Pelorhabdus rhamnosifermentans: one gene and its partner. The protein of the gene in region 2 interacts with the protein of the main gene of each other region in a pairwise test. Links are inferred from orthologs where the notes say so. Each region holds a gene or a part of one and is shown on either strand. Other genes may lie near its edges.

Region 1 (11,096 bases), on a different replicon or contig from region 2:
CAGCATCAAGTACCGTACCAGCACCAATAATCATTTCACCATTTTGATAAGTTTTAACTAAATCTTTAATAACCTCTACTGCTCCAGGAACAGTAAACGTCATTTCAATGGCAGTGACGCCACCTTTCAAGCAGGCATCAGAAATCTTTAGGGCCTGCTCCGAACTTTCGGCTCGAACAACAGCCACAACGCCAACATCGAGAATTTGATTGATTACTTTCATTTTCGGTGTCACTTTAACATCTACTTCCTTCCAATTTAATTGTTTTGCTATTCCTTAACCTATTTACGAACCGATTTAGTAATTCGGTTTAGTAAACCGGTTTCATAAATAATGATTTCGTCATTTCGCAGAATATTCCTGCTTGATATAATATTTTTCTTTTACTTTACAAAAAGGAAGCCAGCCTGGGTTCATCACCCAAGCTGGCTATTTTGATAGTCAATAAGTAGGAGGTCTCAATAGATAATTTAAAAAAACAAGAGCGGTGCAATAATCAGCGAAATCGTTCCCGCTACTTTAATCAAGGGATTCATGGCGGGACCACAAGTATCCTTAAAGGGATCGCCTACTGTATCGCCAATAACCGCTGCAGCATGCGTCGGTGTTCCCTTGCCACCCAGATGACCTGATTCAATATATTTTTTAGCGTTATCCCAAGCCCCACCAGCATTGGCCATGAAGATGGCTAGTAAAACGCCGGATGCCGTCACACCAGCCAAGAAACCAGCCAGTGATTTGGCCCCAAGAACAAACCCAACTAAAATAGGCGTCCCTACAGCCAGAAGACCAGGAATAATCATTTCCCGAATGGCCGCCTTTGTAGAAATATCAACACAACGAGCATAATCGGGACGTCCTGTTCCTTCCATAATCCCAGGAATCTCACGAAATTGCCGCCGCACTTCACCAATCATCTCAAAAGCAGCTTTTCCGACTGCTTCCATGGTGAAAGCACAAACAAGAAAGGGCAAGGTAGCTCCAAGGAAAATACCAATAATAACCCCTGGCTCCGTAAGATTGACAACTAAGTGACCACCACTCAGTAACGAACTGAGCTGGGGATTCTTAGCCACTTCTTCACCAAAGGCAGTAAAGAGAGCTAAAGCCGTAAGCGCTGCCGAACCAATGGCAAACCCCTTGGCAATGGCTGCCGTTGTATTACCTACGGCATCTAATTTATCTGTAATTTCACGCACCTGCGGATCGAGTTCTGCCATTTCAGCAATACCACCGGCATTATCAGCAACAGGTCCAAAACTGTCTACAGCCACAACCGTACCTGCCGTGCACAACATGCCCATGGCCGCGATAGCAATACCATAAATGCCTGCTTGATTAAAAGCAACAGCTGTGGCAATACAAAAGACAATCATGGGGAGAGCCGTACTATGTAATCCCGTAGCCAAACCGGCAATAATATTCGTTGCTGCCCCCGTTTCGGATGCTTCAGCAATCTTTCTTGTCGGTGCCTTGGCGTGAGAGGTATAGTATTCAGTAATCATCCCCACGAGAATGTTCACAACTAAGCCACTGACAATGGCTGCAAAAATACCCAGCCCCTTTGCACCAAAAGTATTTGTGGCCAAAAAGAAAGCCAATATTGCTGTAATAATATTGGTTCCCCACAAACCGCGGTTAAGCGCCGCCTGCGGATCGCCATTTTCCCCTGTCCGTACTAAAAAAATACTGACAAGAGACGCAACAATGCCAATAGCCCCAAGGAGCAGCGGGAAAAGCACGCCATTGATACCAAAGAGGCTGTTGCCAATAAGCATGGTGGCAATCGTAGTAGCCGCGTAAGACTCGAATAAATCAGCCCCCATGCCAGCCGTATCGCCTACATTGTCCCCAACATTATCGGCAATGACAGCAGGATTGCGGGGATCATCTTCAGGAATACCTGCTTCGACCTTCCCGACAAGATCGGCTCCCACATCAGCTGCTTTCGTAAAAATACCGCCGCCAACACGGGCAAAAAATGCAATGGCACTCGCGCCAAAAGCAAAACTATTAATAATTGCGGGGTCGCGAAAAATGATATACAAAACAGATACACCGAGCAAACCGAGACCAACAACAGACATGCCCATAACCGCACCTGCACGAAACGACACGCCCAGCGCTTTGTTCAAGCTGGTCCGTGCCGCTTCAGTAGTCCGAGCATTCGCTTTTGTTGTAGAGCTCATACCAATATAACCAGCAATGGCTGAGCAAATGGCCCCGACTAAGAACGAGACAGCCAGTTGATAACCTGTGAAGACGAAAAGAACGATAAAAATAAGCACAGTAAAGGGAATTAATGTTTTATATTGGCGATTCAAAAAAGCCATGGCTCCTTCAAAAATCGCCTGTGACAAACTTTGCATTTTTTCATTTCCAGGGCTCTCTTTCAGCACACTGGAGGCTAAATAGCCCGCAAAAAGTAAGGCCACAAGCCCGGCAACTGGCGCAATATAAATCAGTTCCATGCTAAACATCCTCCTTTAATCGGATCACCTGTCCACCATCAACCTCATGCGAACCGTCGGATTTATTGCGAAAGCTTTACTAAAATCATGGTCACGACAGCAAACACACCGCCAAGAATCATGGTGGCTCTTGACAAAAGTTCATCGAGCCCTTTTTTCTTACCACCAAAAATTGCATCGGCACCACCGCCGACAGAACCGCCCATTCCGGCACTTTTACTCGACTGCATGACAACTGCCGCAATCAACGCCACACAAATAAGACCTTCCAAAAACATCAGTGCTGTAAACAAGACATACACCTCCTACTTTATCTTATTTATTTTAGCATAAATCTATTCATATTGACAAGGGACCCTGTCATGCAATTCAGCTTGACAAGGTCCCTGCGACAATAAGATCATTTTTTACATCTACTTTAAATTATAGAAAACATGGAGTCCTTTATACTTCGAAAGCGTACTCAATTCTTCTTCAATACGAATAAGTTGATTAAACTTCGCGACACGATCCGTACGAGTAGGAGCACCTGTTTTAATCTGACCGGCATTAACAGCTACGGCAATGTCAGCAATTGTCGCATCTTCTGTTTCACCGCTGCGATGTGAAATGACGCAAGAATAACCAGCTCGTTTAGCCATTTCAATGGTATCAAAGGTTTCTGTCAAAGTACCAATTTGGTTCACTTTAATCAAAACGGAATTGGCAACCCCTTTTTCAATACCTTGAGACAGACGCTGCGTATTGGTTACGAATAAGTCGTCGCCAACAATCTGCACTTTACTGCCTAATTTATCAGTAAGAAGCTTCCAACCTTCCCAGTCATCTTCACTCAAACCATCTTCAATGGAAATGATCGGATATTTTTCAACAAGACTTTCATAGAAGGCAACCATTTCAGCCGATGTTTTCACAATGCCTTCACCAGCTAAATGATATTTTCCATCTTTAAAAATCTCTGATGCAGCCGTATCAATGGCAAGCATAATATCCTTGCCTGGTTTGTAACCAGCTTGTTCAATAGCAGTGACAATGGCAGACAAAGCTTCTTCATTAGAAGAAAGATCAGGAGCAAATCCACCTTCATCACCAATGGCCGTGTTTAATCCCTTGCCTTTGAGAACCTTTTTAAGAGTATGATAAATTTCCGCATTCCAACGTAATCCTTCCGTAAAGGTTGGGGCACCTACTGGCATGATCATAAATTCCTGAATATCGACATTATTATCAGCATGTTTTCCGCCATTTAAAATATTCATCATCGGTACAGGCAATTCTTTGGCATTAAATCCGCCAAGATACTGATAAAGCGGCAAGTCCAAAGCATCAGCAGCTGCTTTGGCTACAGCCAGAGAAACACCTAAAATAGCATTAGCACCAAGTGTCGCTTTATTCGGCGTACCATCGAGTTCAATCATGGCCTGATCAATCCCTACTTGATCAATGGCATCCATGCCAATAATTTCGGGAGCAATAACATCATTGACATTATCAACAGCCTTTTGCACACCTTTTCCTAAGTAACGTTTATCATCATTATCGCGTAATTCAACGGCTTCATAAGCACCTGTGGAAGCACCCGATGGAACAGAGGCGCGGCCAAGTGTGCCGTCTTCTAAATAAACATCCACTTCCACTGTAGGGTTACCACGGGAATCCATAATTTCGCGAGCAAAAACATCAGTAATAATTGTGTTCATTGTGAAAATCCTCCTTGAATTTCGCTATTTTTATTTATTCACTAGCAGGCTCTTTCCTGTCATAACAGGTGGTTGCTTCACTTGCGCTAATTGTAAAATAGTCGGCGCAATATCACATAAGCGGCCTTCATTTAGTTTGACCGCTTTATGCTGCTCTGAAACCATAATAAATGGAACAACATTTGTCGTATGGGCCGTAAAGGGTACTTGATTAACAGGATCATACATAAACTCAGCATTCCCGTGATCCGCTGTAATCAGCGTCACGCCACCACACTTTTTCATAGCATCCACCAGTCGTCCCACACAAGTATCTACTACACCTACTGCTTCAACAGCAGCAGCCATCACGCCTGTGTGACCCACCATATCGCCATTGGCATAATTAAGAATCACAAGATCATACTTACCTGATTCAATGGCAGCGACAACCTTATCTGTCACTTTCACAGCACTCATGGCTGGTTTGAGATCATAAGTCGCCACCTTAGGTGACGGAACAAGAATCCGTTCTTCGCCTGCGTAGGGTGTTTCTTCGCCGCCATTAAAAAAATAAGTCACATGGGCATACTTTTCTGTTTCAGCAATACGAAGCTGACAAAGTCCAGCCTGACTAAAGACCTGACCTAAAGTCTCATTAATTTCTTGCGGCGGATAAGCCACAGGAATGGCAAAATGTCCATCATACTGTGTCATACTGGCAAAATGAACAGGCACATATCCTGTCGTACGCTCGAAGCCCGCAAAATCGGGCTGAGTAAATACTTCAGTCAGTTGCCGAGCACGATCAGGACGGAAATTAAAGAATAGTATGCCATCATTTTCCTTTACCCCGCATGACGGACACGCAATGACAGTCGGCTTAACAAATTCATCTGTTTCACCGCGATCATAAGCCGCCTGAAGCGCTTCAGAAGCAGTTTTTTCTGTAAAACCTTTCCGGCTGACAATAGCATCATAGGCTGCTTGCGTCCTTTCCCAGCGCTTATCGCGATCCATAGCATAATAACGTCCAGCAATCGTTGCAATACTGCCAATACCAACCTTGGCCAAATGTTCTTCAAGTGTCGTCAAGAACTCTGCCGCACTAGAAGGCGGGACATCCCGTCCGTCAAGGAAGGCATGAATATAAACTTTCGTTAAACCTTGCTGCTTAGCTAGATCAATTAAAGCCAGCAAATGACTTAAATGACTATGGACACCACCGTCAGACAACAGTCCCATGAGATGGAGAGCTCCGCTATTTTTGCGTGTTTGTTCCATCACCTTCAGAAATACGGGATTTTTGAAAAAGTCGCCGTCCTTGATGGATTTCGTAATGCGTGTTAATTCTTGATAAATCACCCGCCCGGAGCCAATATTCAAATGGCCCACTTCAGAATTGCCCATTTGTCCTTCAGGCAATCCAACGGCTTCGCCTGAACAGCGCAACGTTGTCGTGGGATAATTTTTCGCAAATTCCGTCATATTCGGCGTATATCCCTTAACGATAGCATTATAGGGATCATCGGATTTTCCAACACCCCAGCCATCCAAAATAACTAAGGCAATGGGCGTTTGTAACTTACTCATAGCAATCGCTCCCTTAAATCACAACCAAAATAATTAGTACTGCACTATTTTGCTGAATCCTTCAGCATCTAAAGCCGCTCCGCCAACTAAGGCACCGTCAATATCACTCTTAGCCATTAATTCTGCAATATTGCCGGCCTTAACGCTGCCGCCATATAAGATGCGAACTTTTTGGGCTATCTCGTCACCGAATAATTTGGCTACGGTGATACGGACGAGAGAACAAACGGCATTAGCATCTTCGGCTGAGGCTGTGCGGCCTGTACCAATGGCCCAGATAGGTTCATAAGCAATAACCATACTAGCCACTTGCTCCGCAGTCAGCCCCACAAGGGCCGCTGCAACCTGACCGCCAACAAAGCTATTTGTTTGACCCGCCTCTTTTTGTTCTAAACTTTCACCGACACATAAAATTGGAGTGAGCTGATAATTAAAAGCAGCAATAAGCTTTTTATTGACTGTCTCATCCGTTTCAGCGAAATACTGTCGACGTTCAGAGTGACCAATAATGACATATTCACAACCGACATCTTTCACCATTTCCGGGGAAATTTCACCAGTAAAAGCACCTTTTTGTTCATAATGCATCGTTTGTGCTGCAAGTTTCACCTTAGAATTGCACAAAACGCTGCGCACGGCATAGAGAGCAGTAAATGTGGGGGCAATAACCACATCAGCCTGCGAAACACCGGCTGTCAATTTGACAACATCCTGTGCCAAAGCCAAGGCTTCGTTCACAGTTTGATGCATCTTCCAGTTGCCGGCAATCAAAGGATGCCGTACTTCGGCAATTGCGGCAATACCTGGCAATACCTTGCCTTCCAGATATTCTAAAGAAGCGCCGCCGCCTGTGGAGATATGACTAATCTGTCCGGATAGTCCCGTCTTTTCCAGTGCAGCAATTGAATCCCCGCCACCAACAATACTGACAGCACCTGAATCAGCTACAGCCTTCGCCACCGCTTCCGTACCGACAGCGAAAGCATCCATTTCAAAAACACCCATGGGGCCATTCCAGACAACTGTCTTAGCACCCTTGAGGGCCTGAGCAAAAGCTTGCTGTGTTTGGCAGCCAATATCGAGAGCCATGCCGTTTTCATCAATCTTGTCAACTGCTACTGTTTTATGAGGTGCATCAGCAGCAAAAGCCTCCGCTACGACAACATCTGTAGGCAATAAAAGATTCACATGACTGGCCTTGGCCTTAACAATTAATTCCTTGGCTAATGCAATTTTTTCTGTTTCAATAAGAGATTTTCCTATCCCATAGCCTTGGGCAGCCAAGAAGGTATTGGCCATACCACCACCAATAATTAAGGTATCCACCTTCGTCAATAAGTTGGCAATAACACCAATTTTATCCGATACTTTGGCTCCACCAATAATAGCTACAAAAGGATGAGCCGGATTTGTCACGGCCTGACCTAAAAAAGCAATTTCCTTCTCCATCAATAGACCGGCAACAACCGGAATATACTGAGAAATTCCCTCAACAGAAGCATGGGCCCGATGCGACACACCAAAAGCATCATTGACAGCCACATCAGCCAGTGATGCCAATTGTTTGGAAAAATCGGCATCATTTTTTTCTTCGGCTTTGTGGAACCGCAAGTTTTCAAGCATCAATATCTCACCTGATTGAAGACCCTTGGATGCTTTTTCGGCTTCCCTGCCAACACAATCCGCTGCAAACTGAACTTTCTTGTCAATCAATTTGGCAAGTGCCGCAGCAACGGGTTTCAAACTAAACTCAGCAACCACACTGCCTTTCGGACGTCCAAGATGCGCTGCTAAAATAATCGCAGCACCTTGTTTTAACAGATAGTTTAGCGTCGGAAGAGTGGCACGAATTCGCGTATCATCCGTAATATTTTGTTCTTTATCCATGGGAACGTTATAATCCACCCGGACAAAAACCTTTTTTCCCGCCAAATCAATATCTCTAATGCTTTTCTTATTCACTTTCTATACCTCCTAAAAAGGGTCACACTATCGGTAATGTGACCCTCTCCAGCTATTTTTAAGTTATGACAGATTTAAAACTTATGCGAGTTCGGCAAGATACTTAATTGTACGAACCATTTGACTTGTGTAACTATTTTCATTGTCATACCAGGAAACCACTTGTACCTGAGTCAAACCGTTATCCATCGGAGCTACCAATGTTTGCGTAGCATCGAATAAAGAACCGTATCTGATGCCAATAATATCACTAGATACCAATTCTTCTTCAGTATAGCCGAAAGATTCATCAGCTGCTGCTTTCATCGCTGCATTGATTTGTTCTTTTGTAACAGAACCTTTAACAACGGCTATTAAAATCGTAGTAGAACCTGTTGGAACTGGAACACGCTGTGCTGAACCGATTAATTTGCCTTGCAATTCAGGAATAACTAGACCAATCGCTTTCGCAGCACCCGTAGAGTTAGGAACGATATTCACTGCTGCAGCACGCGATCTTCTCAAATCACCTTTTCTTTGCGGGCCGTCAAGAGTCATCTGATCACCTGTATAAGCGTGAATTGTCGACATGATGCCACTCTGAATAGGAGCTAGCTTATTCAGAGTGTTAGCCATAGGAGCCAAGCAGTTTGTAGTACATGAAGCAGCGGAAATAACTGTATCGCTAGCTTTTAACACTTTGTGGTTTACATTATAAACAATTGTAGGAAGATCGTTTCCTGCCGGTGCGGATATAACAACTTTTTTAGCGCCTGCTTTAATATGTGCTGAAGCTTTTTCTTTAGAAGTGAAGAAACCTGTGCATTCAAGAACAACGTCTACACCCAGTTTGCCCCAAGGTAAATCTTCTGGTTTAGCCTGTGCATAGATTTTGATCTCTGTTCCATCAACAGTGATGGAATCTTCACCTGCAAATACTTTATCACCTAAAGCATATCTGCCCTGAGCCGAATCATATTTCAATAAGTGTGCCAGCATTTTAGGACTTGTTAGGTCATTGATTGCAACAACTTCATATCCTTCTGCCCCAAACATTTGCCTAAATGCAAGACGTCCAATACGTCCAAACCCATTGATAGCTACTCTAGTCGCCATAATACAATTCCTCCTAATTATTTCTTTTTATAATATTCTGCATGGCCTTGGCGGCTGTCTCGTCTGTTACAAGAATACCAGTTTGGCTAGCCCGCGCCACAGCAATAATTGCCTCAGCTTTACTAGCACCACCGGCAACGGCAATAACGGAATGAATATTTGCCAAGTCACCCAGGTGTAACCCTACACTGCTTGTTGCATAAACAATCTTGCCTTCTAGCGTACAATAATGTCCAAGTGCTTCACCCACAGCACCCTTGTTTAAAATATCCTGGACAACAGTTTGTTCCATATTACGACGCCTGGCCATGGCTTGCGCCTGACCAATACTATGAATAAGCACACTCGTATGTTTAATTAGTTCACGAATTTCCTTGGCCTGGGGATCGCTCTGTAAAATCACTTGCAAAGCTTCCTCATTAATGCCATCTGGAATATGCAGCAAACGATAGGACCCGCCCAGTTTTTCAGCCATGACAGCGGCAATACTATTCGCCTGAAGTTCTACGCGTTCACCCAAACCGCCTCTGGCTGGTACAACAATGGAATGAGGGCGACTGCAATTCACCGATTCGGCAATCATAGACATGGTTGTTCCACCACAAACAGCAAGGACCTTGCCATCTTCGGCAAATTGTCCAATAAGCATAGCGGCGGCTCGACCGAGTTCACGCAGCACCGTCGAATCTCCTTCAGAATCGCCGGGAATAATAATGACCTTCTCTAATCTCAGTTCACTGACTAACTCTTCTTCGAGTACTGTAAGACCATGAAGCATCCGGACATAATCGGCTAAATCCGCAATAAGCTGCTCTCCTTCGTCTGTCACATTCATACCAATTGAGGTAAATTCCAATAGTCCGGCATTTTTAAGAAAGTCCACTTGAGCACGAACAATACGTTCACCCATGTTAAGCGTGCTAGCCAAAGCACGTCTGCCGATGGGCTGAGCATACTGAATATGCCGCAAAATATGATACCTTTCTTCCATAACAGCGATTAATTCAGGTGCAATTTTTCGATGAAGCTGAATGATATTTTTCACATAACTGCTCCTTAAATTGGCTAGGATAATAAATAAGATTGCCTATAATGATATCATGGACGCTTTTTGTCCCTTAGGACTGTTTCGCGTCCCTTTGATATTATTATTCCCCAATTGCATAAAAAATCCTGCTTGAAAAATAAAAATTTTAAAATTAAAAAAATTAATAGCGTTTTCGTTTACTTGAAGAAGCAATTCCTAATTCTTCGCGATATTTCGTAACGGTACGACGAGAAAGAATCATCCCCTTTTTACTCAAAAGATCCGACAAAAGCTGATCACTCAAAGGTTTTTGGGGATTTTCACTTGCGACGAGTGCCTTGAGCTCATCTTTTGCCTGACTGGCTGCCACATCCGGTCCTGACGAACTATGAATGCTGGCCGAAAAAAAGGTCCGCAGTGCAAACAGTCCATGAGGCGTTGTCACATATTTGTTAGCAATGGCCCGACTCACCGTTGATTCATGCATTTCAATGGCGTCAGCCACTTTTTTCATTGTTAAAGGACGCAAATATTTGGGCCCCTGCTTAAAAAAGTCATATTGAAAGTGAATGAGCTGCTCCATAACGCGATACAAGGTACGACGACGCTGTTCAATACTTTTAATCAGCCAAGCAGCCGCATTCAAACGGCCTTCAATAAATTTTTTTGCTTCCAAATCAGTATCACGAATGACTTTTTTATAATAAGAACTAATGGTTAGTCGGGGTACAGACGTATCATTCACTAGAATGACGAAGGTTCCATTGACTTCCTCCACTGTAATATCAGGCACAATATAACCAGGATCGCCAGCAGCAGCAAACGCCCGGCCTGGTTTAGGATCAAGTGTTTTAATAATATCAATGGCAGCTTGCACCTCAGCAGGCGTCGTATGCAGTTTGTCTGCAATAACTTTGCATCTTCCTGCCGCCACTTCATCCAGGAAAGACATAATAATCTGATTTACTAAGTTATCGGCAACCTGCCGATAATCCAGCTGCAGCATCAAGCATTCTTTTAAATCACGACTGGCCACACCGACGGGATCAAAAGTTTGCAAAACATAAAGCATCCTTTCAACCTCATCATAAGGACGCTTGAGTCGCGCCCCAACCTCCTCAAGTTTACAAATTAAATAACCATTATCGTCAATACAGCCAATAAGATAACTTCCAAGCTCCCGTTCCCTTTGATTCAAAGCCATCAAATTCAATTGAAGTTCCAAATGTTCATGAAGCGTCTTCGTATAAATACCGACATTTTCATGA
Region 2 (11,056 bases):
AGGCCAGTCTAGCACCATACTATCTACCTCTGCATCACAATTCCCTTGTACAGCATAAAAAGGCACTGGAAGCTTATTCAACGCGGCACTTAATACTTTGGGCTGATACTCAGCAGGAATGTCATTCCGCGGCCCATGATAAAGCACATCACCAGCATGAATAATACTATCAATATTTTTCATATGCTCTCGATACATGATTTCCCACGTCTGAGCACAGCCGTGCGTATCACTGACAACGGCTATTTTCATAAAAATCACCCTTTATTTCCCTGGTAATATTTGTATTTTTAATCTATGTTTTTCAATAGATTAGCCATCTCAATAGCTGACATTGCAGCGTCAAATCCTTTATTTCCTGCTTTTGTGCCACCGCGTTCAATAGCCTGTTCAATGTTTTCTGTTGTCAGCACACCAAAAATCGTCGGTACGCCTGTTTCAAGACCCACATGAGCGATGCCTTTGGAAACTTCACTGCAAACATAATCATAATGCGAAGTGCTGCCACGAATGACTGTTCCTAAACAAATAACGGCATCATACTTTCCGCTTTTTGCTAATTTCTGTGCAATAATAGGAATTTCAAAAGCACCGGGTACCCAAATAGTATCAATATCTTCTTCTGCCGCGTCGTGCCGAAGCAATCCATCCATCGCTCCAGTTAACAGCTTTCCTGTAATAAACTCATTGAACCGTGCAACAATGACGGCAAAACGCAATCCTTTGGCAGTTAATTTTCCCTCATAAACATGTGACATTTTATTTTACCTCCTCATATTGTTTCAGTAAATGGCCGAGTTTGGCTTTTTTCACCGATAAATACCGATTATTAAATTTGTTTGCCCGAATTTCCAGTGGTACGCGTTGACTGATTTTGAGTCCATAGCCTTCCAGTCCCGCCCGTTTCCGCGGATTATTTGTTAATAGACGAATGCTTGTTAATCCAAGGTCAGCCAAAATTTGGGCTCCAATGCCATATTCGCGAAGATCCGCGGCAAAACCAAGTAATTCATTGGCTTCGACTGTGTCTTTTCCGCCATCTTGCAAAGCATAGGCACGAATTTTATTTGCTAAACCAATGCCACGACCTTCTTGACGCATATACAGTACAACGCCCTCTCCTTCAGCTTCAATGCGCTTCATAGCCGTAATAAGCTGATCACCACAATCGCAGCGCAGCGATCCAAATACATCGCCTGTGAGACATTCAGAGTGGACACGGACAAGTACATCCTTCTTGCCTGCTACATCCCCTTTAACGAGTGCAACATGACACAAATTATCCAAATCGTTTTCATAAGCCACTAAATGGAACTGACCATATTTTGTTGGCATATTCGCTTCCGCCGCCTTGTGAATGACCCGCTCATGACTCTTGCGATATTTGATAAGATCAGCCACAGTAATGAGTTTTAAATTGTGCTGCTTCACGAATTCCTTCAGTTCCGGAACGCGTGCCATGGAACCATTACTGCTCATAATTTCGCAAATAACTCCCGCAGGATAGAGTCCTGCCAGTCGGGCTAAATCAACAGCAGCCTCTGTATGCCCGGTTCGACGTAAAACGCCACCTTCACGATAACGCAGCGGAAAAACATGACCGGGCCGACGTAAATCTGTTGGTTTAGTCTCCGTCTTGAGAACAGCTTGAATCGTATCACAACGCTCAAAAGCCGAGATTCCTGTCGTTGTCGTCTTAGCATCAATAGAAACAGTAAAAGCTGTTTCATGATTGTCTGTATTATTTTCTACCATCGGGCAAATGCCCAGTTCATCCAGACGACTGCCAACAACAGGCATGCAAATTAATCCCTTACCATAAGTTGCCATGAAATTTATCGCTTCTGGCGTTGCTTTTTCAGCAGCCATGAGCAAATCACCCTCATTTTCACGATCCTCATCATCCACAACAACAACCATCTTGCCTTGTTTAATATCTTCAATGGCTTCTTCAATTGTACTAAACATAGCTAAACCTCCTAGTATTTTATTATAAAAAACCATGTTCACCTAAAAATCCGGCTGAAATGCCAGAAGGAGAAACAGGCTGACCTTCCTGATTCGCTGAACAATGCAGCAGTTTTTCTATATAGCGTCCCAAGATATCTGTTTCTAAATTCACGAAACTTCCCCGCTTTTTTTCAGCAAGAGCTGTGACAGCATAAGTATGAGGAATCAAGGAAACACAAAAGGCTTTTTCTGTACAAGAAACAACAGTCAAACTAATTCCATCAATGGCTATAGAGCCTTTTCTCACAATATATTTCATGACATCAGGCGTGCTTTCAATGGTCAGCAGCACTGCAATATCGTCTTTTGAAATTCCCGTAATCTTGCCAATACCATCAACATGGCCACTGACAATATGACCACCTAATCTGTCACCGATGCGCAACGTCCGCTCTAAATTTACGGCGGCACCTGTCTGTAATTCTTTGAGTCCCGTCTGCTTGACTGTTTCTGGCATGACATCGGCAACAAAAAAGCTATCACCCTGATCTACTACAGTCAGACAAGCGCCGTTTACAGCAATACTGTCACCGATTTTGACATCATCAAGTATCTTTTTTGCTTCGACTGTCAAGCGTACCGAGCGAGCTGTAGCTGTTATTTTTTTTATTCTACCACATTCTTCCACAAGTCCGGTAAACATCACGCGCCTCCCTGCTTTTTATGTAACCGCTCACCATGAGATCACTACCAAACTGAGTTATACTGACTTCTTCCAATTCATAGGCAGCAGCGATGTCCGCTACTCCCGGGCCAGCAACAGGCGAAGGTGCATTTGTTCCGCCGAAAATTTTCGGAGCAATAAACCATTCCACTTTATCCACAAGGTTTTCGGCCAAAACAGAGCTATTCACGCCAGCGCCTCCCTCAACCAAGATACTTGTCAAGGGCCGCTTGGCCAGCTCAAAAAATAACGGACGCAAATCAATGCCGCCGACTCCAGACGAAACAAGCATGACTTCGACACCACATTCCTTAAGAGCCTCAATTCTTTCTTGCGGTGCCGCCTCAGTTACAGCAATAATGGTTGGCGCCTGTTTATTCACGACGACTTGGCTTGTCAGTGGCGTACGTGCTAAACTATCCACAATGATTCGTGTAGGCTGGCACCCTTCTCGATCAGGTAAGCGCGTCGTAAGCAGCGGATCATCGGCAAGCACCGTTCCAATACCAACTAAAATGCCGTCATATTGATTGCGCAACAGATGGACACGCTGCCGGGCTTCATCTCCTGTAATCCATTTTGATTTTTTCGTTGCTGTAGCAATTTTTCCATCTAGTGTCATGGCTGCCTTTAATAATACAAAAGGCATATGAGATGTAACCCATTTCACAAATGCTTCATTAAGACGCACAGCCTCAAGGCAGCAAACACCATCAATTACTTCGATTCCCTGCTCACGAAGACGGCGCAGGCCTTGACCTGCTACAAGGGGATTGGGATCAGTAATGGCAACAACAACTTTCGCAATCCCAGCTGAAATAATGGCTTCTGTGCAAGGACCCGTACGCCCTGAATGACAACAAGGCTCAAGTGTTACATAAAGCGTTGCTCCCTTGGCCTCGTCGCCAGCCTCACGGAGAGCATGAATCTCAGCATGCGGCGTTCCAGCCATATGATGGTAACCTTGTCCAATCACTTGATCCTCTTTAACAATGACCGCCCCAACAAGCGGATTGGGTGTTGTACAACCTGCAGCCAATCGTGCTAATTGAAGAGCCTGCTTCATATAGTGCTCATGAATTTTGATTTGATTTTGCATAAAATCACCACCACTCTTCTAAAACATTACGCAAAATGCGCATATAAAAAGCTGTTTTCAAGCCTTGTAAGAAAATCTTACAATGGGGCTTAAAAACAGCTCAAATAACAAGCAATACTTGTGCGCCTTTTTTCATCCAGACTTTACTGTCGGCTCCGGAACTACACCGGATCAACCATTACGGCTCGCGGGCTTTACCGCCGGTCAGGAATTGAAAGAACTTCTTTCTCACCTGGCCCCAAAGGCTATATTATTATATTTTATCGAGGTCATATCCTCAACTTACATATAGTTTACCACAACCAATCAGCCTTAGCAACCCTTAAGAAGCTGAACAGTCTCCTTCATGTCCTGAGCAGAATAAATAGCAGATCCTGCCACAAGAATAGTTGCACCTGCTTGAATAGCTTCCACCGCATTTTGAGTCGTAATACCACCATCTACTTCAATATTCGTACTAAGCTTTTGTTCATTAAGCATAGCTCGCAAGCGCTTAATTTTATGTAAAGTAGAGGGAATAAAAGATTGACCACCGAAACCTGGATTGACAGTCATAATAAGAATCATATCAATATCCTCTAGGACTTCCTCAATTAAGGTCAGAGGTGTAGCCGGATTCAAAGAAACCCCCGCTTTCATACCCAAACCATGAATTTCCTGTAAGGCTTTGTGCAAATGATGCGTTGTTTCGGCGTGAACCGTAAGAATATCGGCACCTGCCTTGGCAAAAGGCGTAATAAACTCCTCGGGATTGGTAATCATGAGGTGCACATCAAAGGGTAACTTTGTTACTTTACGGATGGCAGCAACAACAGGTGGACCAAAGGTGAGATTAGGCACAAAATGACCATCCATCACATCAATATGGATAAGATCGGCACCCGCCTCTTCGACTCGTTTTATTTCGTCAGCCAGGCAAGAAAAATCGGCTGATAAAATGGATGGAGCAATTTTAATTGTATTCATGATCTATACCCCTTTTTATTTGCTTGTATCTCATGAAGAATGGCTAAGTAATTTTCATAACGGCTTGAACAAATTTCATCTTGTAATACAGCTTTCTTCACCCCGCACTGAGGCTCACGGTCATGCAGGCAGGAACTAAATTTACAAGGAGCTTGAAGCTCATGGAATTCAGGAAAGCAATCTCGCACTTCTTGTTCTGCCATATCAATAAACTCCGTAAAAGAAAAACCCGGTGTATCAACAACAAAGCCATTCCCGATCAAGGATAAAAGTTCGGCATGACGGGTTGTATGCTTGCCGCGGCCAATTTTTTCACTTAAATCGCCTGTTTTAAGTAACAGCCCTGGTTCAATTGCATTTAATAGAGTTGATTTACCCACACCACTCGGTCCGGCAAACACGGAAATATGATCATGAAGTAACCGACGCAAGTCCTCAATACCCTCATGCTGTTTGGCAGCAACAATGAGCACAGGATAACCGATAGCGCGATACATATCGGCTACTTGTTCAATTTCCTGCCGATTCGCAAGATCAACCTTGTTAAAACACAGCACAGAATGAAGCTGAGAAGCCTCAGCAAGAACAAGAAAGCGATCCACAATTTGCAAACTAAAATCAGGATGACGACAGGCAAAGGTAAGAACCACTTGATCGACATTGGCCACCATGGGACGCTTTAACATGCTCACACGTGGCAAAATGGCTTCAATCGATCCTTTTTGTCCGCTGCTTACGGTGTACTCCACTTGGTCACCAACAAGCAAGGTAAACCTTGCTTGTTTTAACCGTCCTCTCACTGTGCAAAGAACAATTTTGGATTCCTTGTCTGTTTGTACAGCGTAATAGCTATTGTATGCCTTTACGACGATTCCTTTTAACAGCATAGCCGAATTCCTGCCAATTCCCATCACTCCTATAATGTTTGCTCTTGCAAAAGCCCGCCGTTAATATAGATTTGGACACGCACAGAGCCACTGCCTTCCACTTGCTTTTCAATCTTATCGCCTGGCTTATGTACGTTCTCATAAACAACACGGCGACCATTAGAATCAGTTACAACAATTTGGACTGCTTGACGAACAGGCCCATCTGGCACAGTAATGGAGACAGTCGCCCGTTTGGCAGAACTGCCTGCTTTAGCCACAGTAAAGTCAACTGCTCCACCTTCAACAAGTTCCGAATTGGGTGCTGGACGTTGGTCAATAATGGTGCCTGGAGGATATTTATCGCTAGCGACCTCAGTCACATTCCCTACTTTCAATTTCAAATTATCTAATTGTGCCGAAACAGCACTCAAAACTGTTCCCCTAAAATCGGGTAACATCTGCTTCTTCACTGCCGCCTTATTTACCACAATATCCACTGCCGTCCCCTTGCTTACTTGAGCAGGTGGACGAGGATACTGACTTAAAACAGAATCAGGCGGTGCATCACTAGACGATTGCTCGTCAACCTTGCCTAATACAAGACCGGCATTTTTTAGCGCAATTTCGGCATCGCGGCGGCTTAATCCCCGTAAATCAGGCACAGATGTCACTTCACCCCCACGGCTGACAATCAAATTAATTGTCCGTTGTTCCTTTACAACACTACCTGCTTCAGGGGTTTGCGAAATAACCTGTCCAGCAGCCACTTTATCATTAAATACTTCCGAGACGGAAACTCTGAGATTATGGCTTGTCAAAATATTTTTGGCCTGCTCCACGGATTTTCCTGTTACGTCAGGCACAGCCACTTCAGCTCCACTCCAAAATTTACCAAATGCTAAAAAGGCACCACCAGCAAATCCTAGTAATAAAAAGAATACAATTGCAATGGCCCAGGCTTTTTTCCGACGCTTATTGGCAAGTTCCATTGCGTTCGGTTGCAACGCTGTTGTTCGGTCATGTCCACTGTCACGTAAGGCTTCATTCATACCTGTTAAGAGCTGTGTCGGATATTCTTCACGAGAAATACGCCGCGTGCTGTCATCACGCAAATAACCTTGTGCCAAATGGAGATCATTAATCATTTCACTAATATTAGAGAATCTGTCTTCAGGCTGTTTCGCCATCGCTTTTAAAACAATCGCCTCGACTAACGGCGGAATTTCTGAATTAATCTGGCAAGGAGGAACAGGTTCCTCTTGAATATGTTTAATAGCAATACTAATGGGTGAATCGCCTTCAAAAGGCACCTTTCCTGTCAGCATTTCATAGAGAACAACACCCAACGAATAAATATCTGATTGCGCACTAACAGGAGCTCCCTTGGCCTGCTCTGGGGAGAAATAATGTACAGAACCAATAATCGTACCCGTATGAACCATCGTAGCCGACGTAACAGCACGAGCAATACCAAAGTCCGTTACCTTAATACGTCCCGATGTTGTTACCATAATATTATGCGGTTTAATATCACAGTGAACTAAGTGATTTTGATGGGCATGTTCGAGGGCCTGCGCAATTTCATCGGCAATATGGACGGCATTTTCAACAGACAAAACACCATCACGATCAATTTTATCTTTCAGTGTCTCACCTGATATGTATTCCATGACAATGTAATAAATTTCTTCATCTATCCCAACATCATAAACATTTACAATGTTTGGATGAGATAATTTTGCTGCTGCTTGGGCCTCCCGGCGAAATCTTGTTACAAATTCCTCATTGGTCGTGAACTGCGAACGAAGTATTTTTACAGCCACAAAGCGATCTAATAACTCATCATGAGCCCGATACACTTCAGCCATTCCACCACCACCTACTAATTCCAGCAAGGTGTAACGGTGATCAAGAGTACGGTTTATCAGCAAAATCATTCACCTCCTTAATGTAGTACTGCTGAAAAAACTTGCCTAGCTATTGGGGCCGCGATTGTGCCGCCAAAACCACCATTTTCAACAATTACGGCAACTGCAACAACCGGATGTTCTGCAGGTGCAAAACCAATAAACCAAGCATGATCCTCACCATGAGGATTTTCAGCTGTTCCTGTTTTACCAGCCACAGAAATGCCTGATATGCCAGCGCCACGGCCAGTTCCCTGGTCAACGTCAGAAACCATCATCTGCTTGACAAGGAAAGCAATTTCAGGTGTTGTCGCAGTCAGCCACTCATGCGGCGAATACTGTTTGACGATACTCCCCTGTGCATCAACAATTTTATTCATCAAATAAGGTTCCATCATTTTACCCTGATTGGCAATAGCGGCAGCAAGCATAGCCATGCGAAGCGGTGTTACAAGCAAACTAGCCTGACCGATACCACTTTGCGCTAAATCACCGTCACTTAACTGCGGAAAATCAGGAAGGCGAGACATAGATTCCGAAATAGAAGGATCTAAGGATTTTTGAAAGCCAAAACGGTCATAGGCTTTGGCCAGTCGTGCACGGCCTAACTCTAAAGCAATTTTGCCAAAAACAACGTTGGATGATACAGCAAAAGCTTGTTGTAATGTAAGATTTCCATAAGCTTTATCATTAATTTCATGAAGTACATAATCAGGCGGAATCTTTAGCATACCCTTTGATTGATAGGTTTTGTTGATCGTGGCGACATTTTCAAATAGAGCCGCTTCGGCTGTTAATACCTTCATCGTCGAACCCGGTGGATAAAGTCCCTGTACAGCACGATTCAGCAAGAGACCCTCTGTCGAAGTAGAAATGGATTGCCATTCTTCTTCAATGTGGTTTGGATCAAAGGCAGGTTTCGTGACAAGCGCCAGGATTTGGCCTGTTTTCGGTGAAATAGCAACAACAGCCCCTTTATGGTTCCCCAGCGCACGATAGGCCACTTCTTGTACATTGGCATCCACATTCAAAACAACAGAATGGCCATGCCGCGTAAATAAAACATGACTAATGGCACCAAAATAGCGCCAGGGATCACTCATACCAGATAATTCGCCATTAGCAGTGCTTTCTATTCCTGTTTTACCCAATTTATCACTGGAATAGCCAACAAGTTGTGCAAACAATCGGCCCTCCGGATAAACACGCTTATAACCATCAGAGTCTAAGCGGCTTTGAGCGAGTATCTTGCCATTTTTATCAAGTATCGCACCCCGTTCTACTTGTTTCATTAAGAGTGCACTCCGGCGATTCAGCGGATGAGATGATAAAAAGGAACCTTCGTAAAATTGAATATAAGTTAAATAGAAAATTAGTACTACAAGTAGTGTAAGCAAACTATAGGCAACTTTACGAATGGCGTCTGCTAGTGGATTATTCATAAGCAGACCTTCTTCCTGATACAGAGTAAAGCATAGCAAGTAAAATGAAATTAGAGACAATGGCACTCCCACCATAACTAATCCAAGGAAGAGGAATACCTGTCAAAGGAAAGAACTTAATGACACCACCGACAATAAGAAAAACCTGCAAAGATAAGACAGTAGCGAGTCCTCCTGCTACAAGCATTAAATAAGGGGTGGGAGCCTGAAGGGACGTTCGAAAAGCACGATAAATCAAAAAAATATAAAGTAGCATCACAGCCGTAGCGCCAGCAAAACCCAATTCCTCACCAATAGCAGCAAAAATAAAATCCGTATGAACTTCAGGAATCAATTCAGGAAAGCCATAGGTCAGTCCACTACCTAAAAGACCGCCACTGCCTAAAGCAAACAAGGATTGAACAATCTGAAAGGCCCGTCCTGACGGATCAGACCAAGGATTGAGCCAAATATCGACCCGCGTTTGAATATGAGAATAAAACTTATAACTAACAGCACTACCACACAAAAAGAGCAGTGAGCCAATAGCTAGGAAGCTTGCCTTGCCGCTCCCCATATAAACCATAATAATGACTGTTCCAAAATATAACAGGGCTGACCCGAAATCACGTTGAACAACATACATGACACTCGTTAATATCCATAAAAAAATAATTGGTGCTAAAAATCGGAACTCAGGAATTTCAAGAAAGGCATAACGTTTCGTAGCAAAGCGTAATAATTCGCTGTTTTCATCTAAATACCCTGCTAAAAAAAGGACGACAAAAATTTTAGCAAATTCAGAGGGTTGAAACCGAATCGGACCCAATACAATCCAGCTTTTATGTCCGCCAATATCTACGCCAAATAAAACAGCAGCTAGCAAAAGTCCAATCCCGATAATGCCAAGAACATACTTATAATCAGCTAATTTTTCTAGTTTACGAAAATAGTAGGTACTGACGGTAAAGACAAGAAGCCCGAGTGAAGTCCACAGCGCCTGAAGCTCAAACAACGCTGGTTTAAGACGATAAATCATGATCAATCCAATTGCTGCCAAGACAAAAGAACAAGGAAATAAGAAAGGATCGCCAACAGGATTCATTTTACGAATAACTAAATGAACGACAGCCCCAAGTACAATGATAGCGAGTGCAATGGCTAGTGCCTTCACATCAATAACACCACGTGCCAGACTCACTGCAAGCAACCCATTCACAAAAATGACTGACGCAATGAAAAACAGCCATCTTTCCTGACGGGAACAAAGAGTTGTCATCTTAATCTACCCCTGTATAATGAGCTAAAATCACAGTAATATTATCGTGACCTCCTGCAGCTAACGCTTGTTGAACAAGGCAATCAATGGCAGACTGGCCATCCTCACGGGCTGCAACTAACAATTCGCTGATTTTATCTTCAGAAACAAGTCCGCTAAGACCATCTGTACAAAGCAGTATGACATCTGTTTTTTCCCATTCTAAATGACCTGAATCAACTAAAATTTTGCTACTTGTTCCAACAGCCCTTGTTAAAATATTTCTTTGGGGATGGACGGCTGCTTCTGCTTTGGTAATCGTGCCATTACGCAGTAATTCACCAACAAGCGAATGATCATCTGTAATTTGCTTGAGTTCACTGCCATGAAGAAGATACATCCGACTATCGCCTACATGGGCCCAGTAAAGAAGATTATCTACTACATAACAAGCCGTTACGGTAGTACCCATTCCCAAATACTGCCGACCTTGCTGCGAACGTTCGTAAATATGCTGATTAGCCAAATGAACAGCTCGTTCAAGCATCTGCTCAATATGCTCACTATCGAAGTGCTCATCAATATATTGGGCAATCGTCGTAACAGCTAATTTACTTGCAATTTCACCTGCCACATGCCCCCCCATTCCGTCGGCAACAACAAACAGGTTCGGCGGTTGAAATGCAAATTGATCTTCATTCACTTCACGTACTAAACCAATGTCTGTTTTCACAAAAGCTAACACGTTGCTCACCTCTCAAACCGAAATATGACAGCCCCGATCCGAATTTCATCACCCGGACTGAGCATCCATTCTGCCTGGATCTTGGTTTCATTAACAAAAACACCATTTCGACTATGT

What was found.
Region 1: the proteins of rpe (region 2) and eno interact in binary tests that used the Escherichia coli proteins (3 or more experiments, as listed by UniProt). The link is inferred for Pelorhabdus rhamnosifermentans from one-to-one orthologs.

What each region holds. Positions count from the first base shown.
Region 1 is NZ_JAHGVE010000001.1:322,325-333,420, reverse strand. What follows is about bases 2,030-5,026. They hold eno (phosphopyruvate hydratase), read right to left. Parts: upstream 4,173-5,026; coding sequence 2,886-4,172; downstream 2,030-2,885. Other genes in these bases: gpmI (2,3-bisphosphoglycerate-independent phosphoglycerate mutase), read right to left, coding at 4,203-5,026; secG (preprotein translocase subunit SecG), read right to left, coding at 2,535-2,774; Ga0466249_RS01625 (sodium-translocating pyrophosphatase), read right to left, coding at 2,030-2,472. Outside these bases: Ga0466249_RS01630 (bifunctional 2-keto-4-hydroxyglutarate aldolase/2-keto-3-deoxy-6-phosphogluconate aldolase), read right to left, coding at 1-223; more of Ga0466249_RS01625, read right to left, coding at 472-2,029; more of gpmI, read right to left, coding at 5,027-5,744; tpiA (triose-phosphate isomerase), read right to left, coding at 5,778-7,706; gap (type I glyceraldehyde-3-phosphate dehydrogenase), read right to left, coding at 7,788-8,801; Ga0466249_RS01595 (sugar-binding transcriptional regulator), read right to left, coding at 8,815-9,846; rpoN (RNA polymerase factor sigma-54), read right to left, coding at 10,010-11,096. UniProt on the Escherichia coli protein: Catalyzes the reversible conversion of 2-phosphoglycerate (2-PG) into phosphoenolpyruvate (PEP). It is essential for the degradation of carbohydrates via glycolysis.
Region 2 is NZ_JAHGVE010000004.1:97,815-108,870, reverse strand. What follows is about bases 2,913-5,869. They hold rpe (ribulose-phosphate 3-epimerase), read right to left. Parts: upstream 4,740-5,869; coding sequence 4,086-4,739; downstream 2,913-4,085. Other genes in these bases: pknB (Stk1 family PASTA domain-containing Ser/Thr kinase), read right to left, coding at 5,656-5,869; rsgA (ribosome small subunit-dependent GTPase A), read right to left, coding at 4,736-5,650; ribD (bifunctional diaminohydroxyphosphoribosylaminopyrimidine deaminase/5-amino-6-(5-phosphoribosylamino)uracil reductase RibD), read right to left, coding at 2,913-3,773. Also shown: yfcE (phosphodiesterase), read right to left, coding at 1-252; ribH (6,7-dimethyl-8-ribityllumazine synthase), read right to left, coding at 291-758; Ga0466249_RS06600 (bifunctional 3,4-dihydroxy-2-butanone-4-phosphate synthase/GTP cyclohydrolase II), read right to left, coding at 760-1,968; Ga0466249_RS06595 (riboflavin synthase), read right to left, coding at 1,991-2,653; more of ribD, read right to left, coding at 2,622-2,912; more of pknB, read right to left, coding at 5,870-7,539; Ga0466249_RS06570 (peptidoglycan D,D-transpeptidase FtsI family protein), read right to left, coding at 7,554-8,957; Ga0466249_RS06565 (FtsW/RodA/SpoVE family cell cycle protein), read right to left, coding at 8,950-10,215; Ga0466249_RS06560 (Stp1/IreP family PP2C-type Ser/Thr phosphatase), read right to left, coding at 10,217-10,939; Ga0466249_RS27505 (FHA domain-containing protein), read right to left, coding at 10,945-11,056. UniProt on the Escherichia coli protein: Catalyzes the reversible epimerization of D-ribulose 5-phosphate to D-xylulose 5-phosphate.